Linked DNA regions of Puniceibacterium sp. IMCC21224. The protein of the gene in region 1 interacts with the protein of each later gene in a pairwise test. Links are inferred from orthologs where the notes say so. Each region holds a gene or a part of one and is shown in the gene's direction. Other genes may lie near its edges. The genes, in order: ftsH and hflC.

What was found.
Region 2: the proteins of ftsH (region 1) and hflC interact in binary tests that used the Escherichia coli proteins (3 or more experiments, as listed by UniProt). The link is inferred for Puniceibacterium sp. IMCC21224 from one-to-one orthologs.

What each region holds. Positions count from the first base shown.
Region 1 is NZ_LDPY01000001.1:3,158,254-3,161,556, reverse strand. The notes cover bases 129-3,112. They hold ftsH (ATP-dependent zinc metalloprotease FtsH), read left to right. Parts: upstream 129-654; coding sequence 655-2,571; downstream 2,572-3,112. Other genes in these bases: IMCC21224_RS14635 (methyltransferase domain-containing protein), read left to right, coding at 2,568-3,112; tilS (tRNA lysidine(34) synthetase TilS), read left to right, coding at 129-576. Also shown: more of tilS, read left to right, coding at 1-128; more of IMCC21224_RS14635, read left to right, coding at 3,113-3,303. UniProt on the Escherichia coli protein: Acts as a processive, ATP-dependent zinc metallopeptidase for both cytoplasmic and membrane proteins. Plays a role in the quality control of integral membrane proteins.
Region 2 is NZ_LDPY01000001.1:3,010,164-3,013,430, reverse strand. The notes cover bases 246-3,193. They hold hflC (protease modulator HflC), read left to right. Parts: upstream 246-1,243; coding sequence 1,244-2,143; downstream 2,144-3,193. Other genes in these bases: IMCC21224_RS13925 (DegQ family serine endoprotease), read left to right, coding at 2,583-3,193; IMCC21224_RS13930 (DUF2065 domain-containing protein), read left to right, coding at 2,140-2,334; hflK (FtsH protease activity modulator HflK), read left to right, coding at 246-1,240. Also shown: IMCC21224_RS13945 (FAD-dependent oxidoreductase), read left to right, coding at 1-20; more of hflK, read left to right, coding at 77-245; more of IMCC21224_RS13925, read left to right, coding at 3,194-3,267.

The sequences.
Region 1 (3,303 bases):
GTTTGGACCGAGATTGGCACATCGGTCTGTGCTGGGAATACGCCGCTGGGGGATTTGCAGCTGGATCGCGATGGCTTGGCCAAGGTCGAGGCGGATACTCGCCTGCGCCTGTTGGCTGCGGCGCTTCAGTATATCTCGACCAACTCTTATCGTCCCAGAGTAGAGGCGCTTGAGGCTCTGTTGGACAAGGTTCAGTCGGGTGGTGCCGGAACCCTGCATGGCTGCGAAATCCGCGCGAACGGCGCGGCAATCCGGGTGACGCGCGAGCCTCGCGCCGTGGCCGCGCAGCGCGCTGTAGTGGGGGATGGCACGCTCTGGGACAGGCGCTGGAAGTTTTTTCACAATGATTTTATAGGATTGACTATCCGGTCCCTCGGCGAAGACGGCTGGGGCCAATGCCAAGAGCACAACAGCAATACCCCCGCGTTCCGCTATGCGCGTGCGTTGCCCTCGGTGTGGGATGGTGATCGACTGGTCGCCTGCGACGCGATGGCGGTCGGGCCGGGTCAGACCACAACGCTCTGGCCGATGGGGCGACAGAATGAAGGGTTTCACGCTTTCCTTCTTTCGCATTGAACCGGACGCCGTGATGTCTATGTTACACCGACACGATGTGTGCTATGAGACGCGCACTGGATTTTTAGGAGATTTTCCTTGGGCAATGTACGCAATATCGCGTTCTGGGTCGTACTGTTTGTGCTGGTTCTGGTGCTGTTCAATCTGTTCAGCGGCGGCAGCACCACCATGCAAAGTCGCGAGATCAGCTATACGGACTTTGTCCATGCGGTTGAGAACAAGACTGTAAGCTCGGTCACGCTGGATGGTGAGCAGGTGCGGTTCCGCAGCAGCGACGGCACCGATTATGTCACGATCAAGCCCGAGGATGCGTCGGTCACAACCATGCTGATCGAAAATGATGTGCCGGTTCGGGCCGAGGCACAGCAGCAATCGGGCTTTCAGTCCTTCCTGCTGAGCCTGCTGCCATTCCTGCTGTTGATAGGTGTCTGGATCTACTTCATGAACCGGATGCAGGGTGGCGGCAAAGGGGGTGCGATGGGATTCGGCAAATCCAAGGCCAAGATGCTGACGGAAAAGCATGGCCGCGTGACGTTTGATGACGTGGCGGGCATCGACGAGGCCAAGGAAGAACTGGAAGAGATCGTTGAATTTCTGCGGAACCCGCAGAAATTCAGCCGCTTGGGCGGCAAAATCCCCAAGGGTGCGCTGCTTGTGGGCCCTCCGGGCACAGGTAAGACGCTGTTGGCGCGCGCGATTGCGGGTGAGGCGGGTGTGCCGTTCTTCACCATTTCCGGGTCCGACTTTGTCGAGATGTTTGTTGGCGTTGGCGCCAGCCGTGTGCGCGACATGTTCGAGCAGGCCAAGAAAAACGCGCCCTGCATCGTGTTCATCGACGAAATCGACGCCGTAGGTCGCAACCGTGGCGCTGGCTATGGCGGTGGCAATGATGAACGCGAACAGACGCTGAACCAGTTGCTGGTCGAGATGGACGGTTTTGAGGCAAACGAGGGTGTGATCATCCTTGCCGCGACCAACCGCCGTGACGTGCTGGACCCGGCGCTGCTGCGTCCGGGCCGGTTCGACCGTCAGGTTACAGTACCGAATCCCGACATCAAGGGCCGCGAAAAGATCCTCAACGTGCATGCGCGCAAGACGCCGCTGGGCCCCGATGCCGATATGCGGATCATCGCGCGTGGCACGCCGGGTTTCTCGGGCGCGGATCTGGCGAACCTCGTGAACGAGGCGGCGCTTACGGCCGCGCGTCTCGGCCGCCGGTTCGTCACCATGGAGGATTTCGAACACGCCAAGGACAAGGTCATGATGGGCGCCGAGCGTCGCAGCATGGTTCTGACCGCCGAGCAAAAGGAAAAGACCGCCTATCACGAGGCAGGTCACGCCGTCGTGGGTCTGTCGCTGCCGCAGTGTGATCCGGTCTACAAGGCGACGATCATTCCGCGCGGTGGTGCGCTGGGCATGGTTGTGTCCCTGCCCGAGATCGACCGCCTGAACTGGCACCGGTCCGAATGTGAGGAAAAGCTGGCCATGACCATGGCGGGCAAGGCGGCCGAGATTATCAAATATGGCGAGGACAACGTGTCAAACGGCCCGGCTGGTGACATCCAGCAGGCCAGCGCGCTGGCGCGTGCCATGGTGCTGCGTTGGGGCATGTCCGACAAGATCGGCAATATCGACTATTCCGAAGCGCACGAAGGGTATAGCGGCAATACCGCTGGCCTCTCGGTTTCGGCCAACACCAAAGAGCTGATCGAGAGCGAGGTAAAGCGCTTTATCTCGGATGCGTATACCCGCGCGTTCCAGATCCTGACCGACAAACGGGATGAATGGGATCGTCTTGCGCAAGGTTTGCTGGAATACGAAACGCTGACCGGCGAAGAGATCAAACGCGTGATGCGCGGCGAGCCGCCTCAGGCGGGACCGGATGACAGCGGCAGCGCCGAAGAGGAAACGCCAAGCGTGACGGCGATCCCGAAAACCAAACCCAAAGCCAAACCCGCTGGCGATGGCGGACTGGAGCCTGAACCATCAGTATGAGCCAGGCCTCGGACCAGGATTGGAACCCCGGGACCTACGACAGGTTCCGGGGTTTGCGTTTGCGCCCCGCGCTGGACCTGCTGAGGGCCGTGGGGCCCTTGCCCGAGGGCGATATTATCGACCTCGGCTGTGGTACCGGCAGCGTGGGCCCGGCACTTGGACAGCTGCGGCGTCGACTGATCGGCGTTGATGCCAGCCCCGCGATGATGGAACACGCGGCGCGCACAGGGGTCTACGACGAACTTCTCCAAGAGGATCTGACGGTCTGGCAGGCGACGCGCCCCGCAGCGCTGATTTTTTCCAACGCGTCGCTGCATTGGGTACCTGATCACCAGACGCTGTTTCCGCGACTTGTGCAGATGCTGGCGCCTGGGGGCGTCCTTGCAATCCAACTGCCGCACCAGAACAACGCGCCGTCGCACCGTCTGTGGGTCAAGCTTGTGGACGAGCTTTTCCCCGGTCGGGTTGATCATTCGCACGGACCCAATGTGTTGCTGGCGGCAGAGTATCACCGGATGTTGTCGGCGATGGGGCAAGTGACGCTGTGGGATACCGAATATTATCAAGAGCTTGCCCCTGACGGTGAAGGGCACCCCGTGCGCCGGTTTGTTGAGGCCACGTTTGCCCGCCCGATCCTGAATGCACTGGAACCGGATGAACGACTGCGCCTTATCGCGGCCTACGAGGCGGTGATAGGCAAGGCCTACCCCAAGGGCCCCAGAGGCACGGTTT
Region 2 (3,267 bases), 150 kb from region 1 along the record:
AACCCGTCAGAACCGCTTGAAATTCGCGCCAGAGCGCACATTTATATAAAAGATCGACCAAGAGGGAAATGACTACATGGCAGGCAACAACGGCGGCCCCTGGGGCAGCGGCGGCGGCGGACAAGGGGGGGATGGCAACCGTGGAGGCGGTGGTGGTCGCAGACCCGACAACAACCAACCGCAGATCCCCGAGATCGACGAACTGGTCAAAAAAGGCCAGGAACGCCTGCGCGTGCTCATGGGGGGACGCGGTAATGGTGGCGGCCTGAATGGCGGCTCATCCGGCGGTGGTGGTGACAATGGCCCGCGCCTGACGCGTGGCACCATTGGTCTGGCGGTTCTGGGCGCGTTTGCGGTCTGGGCGTTTTCCAGCTTTTACACAGTCAAACCCGAAGAGCAGTCGGTTGAACTGTTCCTGGGCAAGTATTCCTCGACGGGCAATCCGGGGCTGAACTTTGCACCATGGCCCTTTGTCACCTACGACGTGGTCAATGTTACCTCCGAGCGGACCGAGAATATCGGCGCGCGGCGCGGCAACAACGGCGACGGTCTGATGCTGACCACCGATGCCAACATTGTCGATATCGAGTTTCAGGTGGTTTGGAACATCAACGATCCGGCCAAGCTGTTGTTCAACATCCGTGACCCGCAACTGACCGTGGGTGCCGTATCGGAATCTGTCATGCGCGAGATCATTGCCGCCAGCAATCTGGCGCCGATTCTCAACCGGGACCGGGGTCTGATCGCCGATACCGCGATGCAGGACGTGCAGACCACGCTTGATGAATACGAAAGCGGCATCAGCATCGTTCGTGTGAACCTTGAAACCGCCGATCCGCCCCGCGAAGTCATCGATTCGTTCCGCGAAGTGCAGGCCGCTGAACAGGAACGCGACCGCTTGCAACGCCAGGCGGATGCCTATGCCAACCGCGTTCTGGCCGAGGCTCGTGGTGCCGCAGCACAGACTCGCGAGCAGGCCGAAGGTTATCGCGCCCGGGTCGTCAACGAAGCATTGGGTGAAGCGAGCCGCTTTACCTCGGTGCTCGAAGAATACAGCAAAGCCGAGGGTGTGACCCGCAAGCGTCTCTATATCGAGACGATGGAAAAGGTGCTGGGCAGCGTCAACAAGATGATCCTCGACAAATCGGTGACAGGTGCCGACGGGCAGGGGGGCGGCGTTGTGCCGTATCTGCCGCTGAACGAGTTGAACCGGTCGCAAACGTCGCAGGCGGGGAACTGAGCCATGAAAAAAATCAATTTCATTCTGCCGGTGCTCGTGCTTGTGGTGATCGCTGTCTGGTCGTCGGTCTTTGTGGTGGACGAGCGCGAAAAGGCGCTGGTGCTGCAATTTGGTCAGATCAAAGCGGTAAAGGAAGATCCGGGCCTCGCGTTTAAGGTGCCGTTCATTCAGGACGTGGTGAAATACGACGACCGTATTCTGTCGCTGGATACTGAAACCATCGAAGTGACGCCGTCGGATGACCGGCGTCTGGTGGTGGATGCCTTTGCGCGCTACCGCATTTCGGATGTGGTGCAGTTCCGGCAGGCGGTGGGTGTCGGTGGCATCCGCGCCGCCGAGGATCGTCTGTCCTCGGTTCTGAATGCGCAGATCCGCGAAGTTCTGGGGGCTGATCAGGTTACATCCGACACCATCCTGTCTGAGGATCGTCGCGGTCTGATGACGCGCATTCGCGATCAGGCACGGGTGTCTGCGCGCGGTCTGGGGCTGGATGTGGTCGATGTGCGGCTCAAGCAAACCAACCTGCCTGCGCAGAACCTCGAGGCGACTTTTGCCCGGATGCGTGCCGAACGTGAACGCGAAGCTGCGGACGAGATCGCACGCGGTAACGAGGCGGCGCAGCGTGTGCGCGCGTTGGCCGACCGTACCGTGACCGAGACCCTGTCTGAGGCCGAGCGTGAAGCGCAGGTCATCCGTGGTGAGGCCGATGCCCGCCGCAATGCGGTCTTTGCCGAAGCCTTTGGCGCGGATGAGGAATTCTTTGCCTTCTACCGCTCGCTTCAGGCCTATGAGAACGCGTTGTCGGGAGACAATTCGACAATGGTGATGACACCGGATTCCGAGTTCTTTGACTACTTCAAGTCTGAGCAGGGACCGTCCGGCAGCGTATCCGTCGCGGAATGAGCGCGGATTTACTATACGGGATCGGATTGGTCCTGGTGATCGAGGGGCTGGTGTACGCACTGGCCCCTTCGCTTGTCGAGCAACTGCTCGAAGCGCTGCGGATGATGCCGCATGATATGCGCCGCGTGATCGGTCTTGGCGCGCTGGCCTTTGGGCTGGTATTTGTCTGGGTTGCTAAGGTGCTGGGCTGATTGGATGGACCTTTGGGGGCCGCCGTCCGGCTGGGCCCTCTTCGCGAAATGTTAACGCTAGCAGGCCAGGAATAGCCGGGGTGCGCCGTGCCCCGGCGCATCCTGACGACACTGTCACGATCGGGTCACATACGCTTGATGACGTAAGGCTATCTTTGCGTGTTGCTCTGCTAGGGCTATGTTTCCTACAGTGAGGAGACGGGCACGACGCGCCAGACGCGGAAAGTGCCGGAAACAAGGAGTCCAACGTGAAACCACAAGTTATCGCCCTGACACGCGACACCGCCAGACCGCTGCGGCTGTTCTGGATGGCAACGTTGTCGATGTTGCTGATTCTATCGCAGGTGCTGATGGTCGCAGCGCAGGGCGCTCCCAAGAGCTTTGCCGAACTGGCGGACCGCATCAGTCCATCGGTGGTGAACATCACCACCTCGACCACGGTCGAAGGGCGGACAGGCCCGCAAGGCATCGTTCCCGAGGGGTCTCCGTTCGAGGATTTCTTTCGCGAATTTCGTGACCGCAATGGCGAAGGCGACCGGCCGCGTCGGTCCTCGGCGCTGGGCTCTGGCTTTGTGATTTCCGAAGATGGCTATGTGGTGACAAACAATCATGTGATCGAGGGCGCGGATGAGATCCAGATCGAATTCTTTGAGGGGTTCGAACTGCCCGCGACGCTGGTTGGTACAGATCCAAACACCGATATCGCCCTGCTCAAGGTCGAGGCCGAGGTGCCGCTGAAATTCGTCAACTTCGGTGACAGCGATGTGGCACGGGTCGGCGATTGGGTGATGGCGATGGGCAACCCGCTGGGGCAGGGGTTTTCGGTCAGTGCGGGTATCGTATCGGCGCGCAACCGCGCACTCAGCGGCACCTATGACGACTATATCCAGACCGATGCGGCGATCAATCGGGGCAATTCCGGTGGTCCGCTGT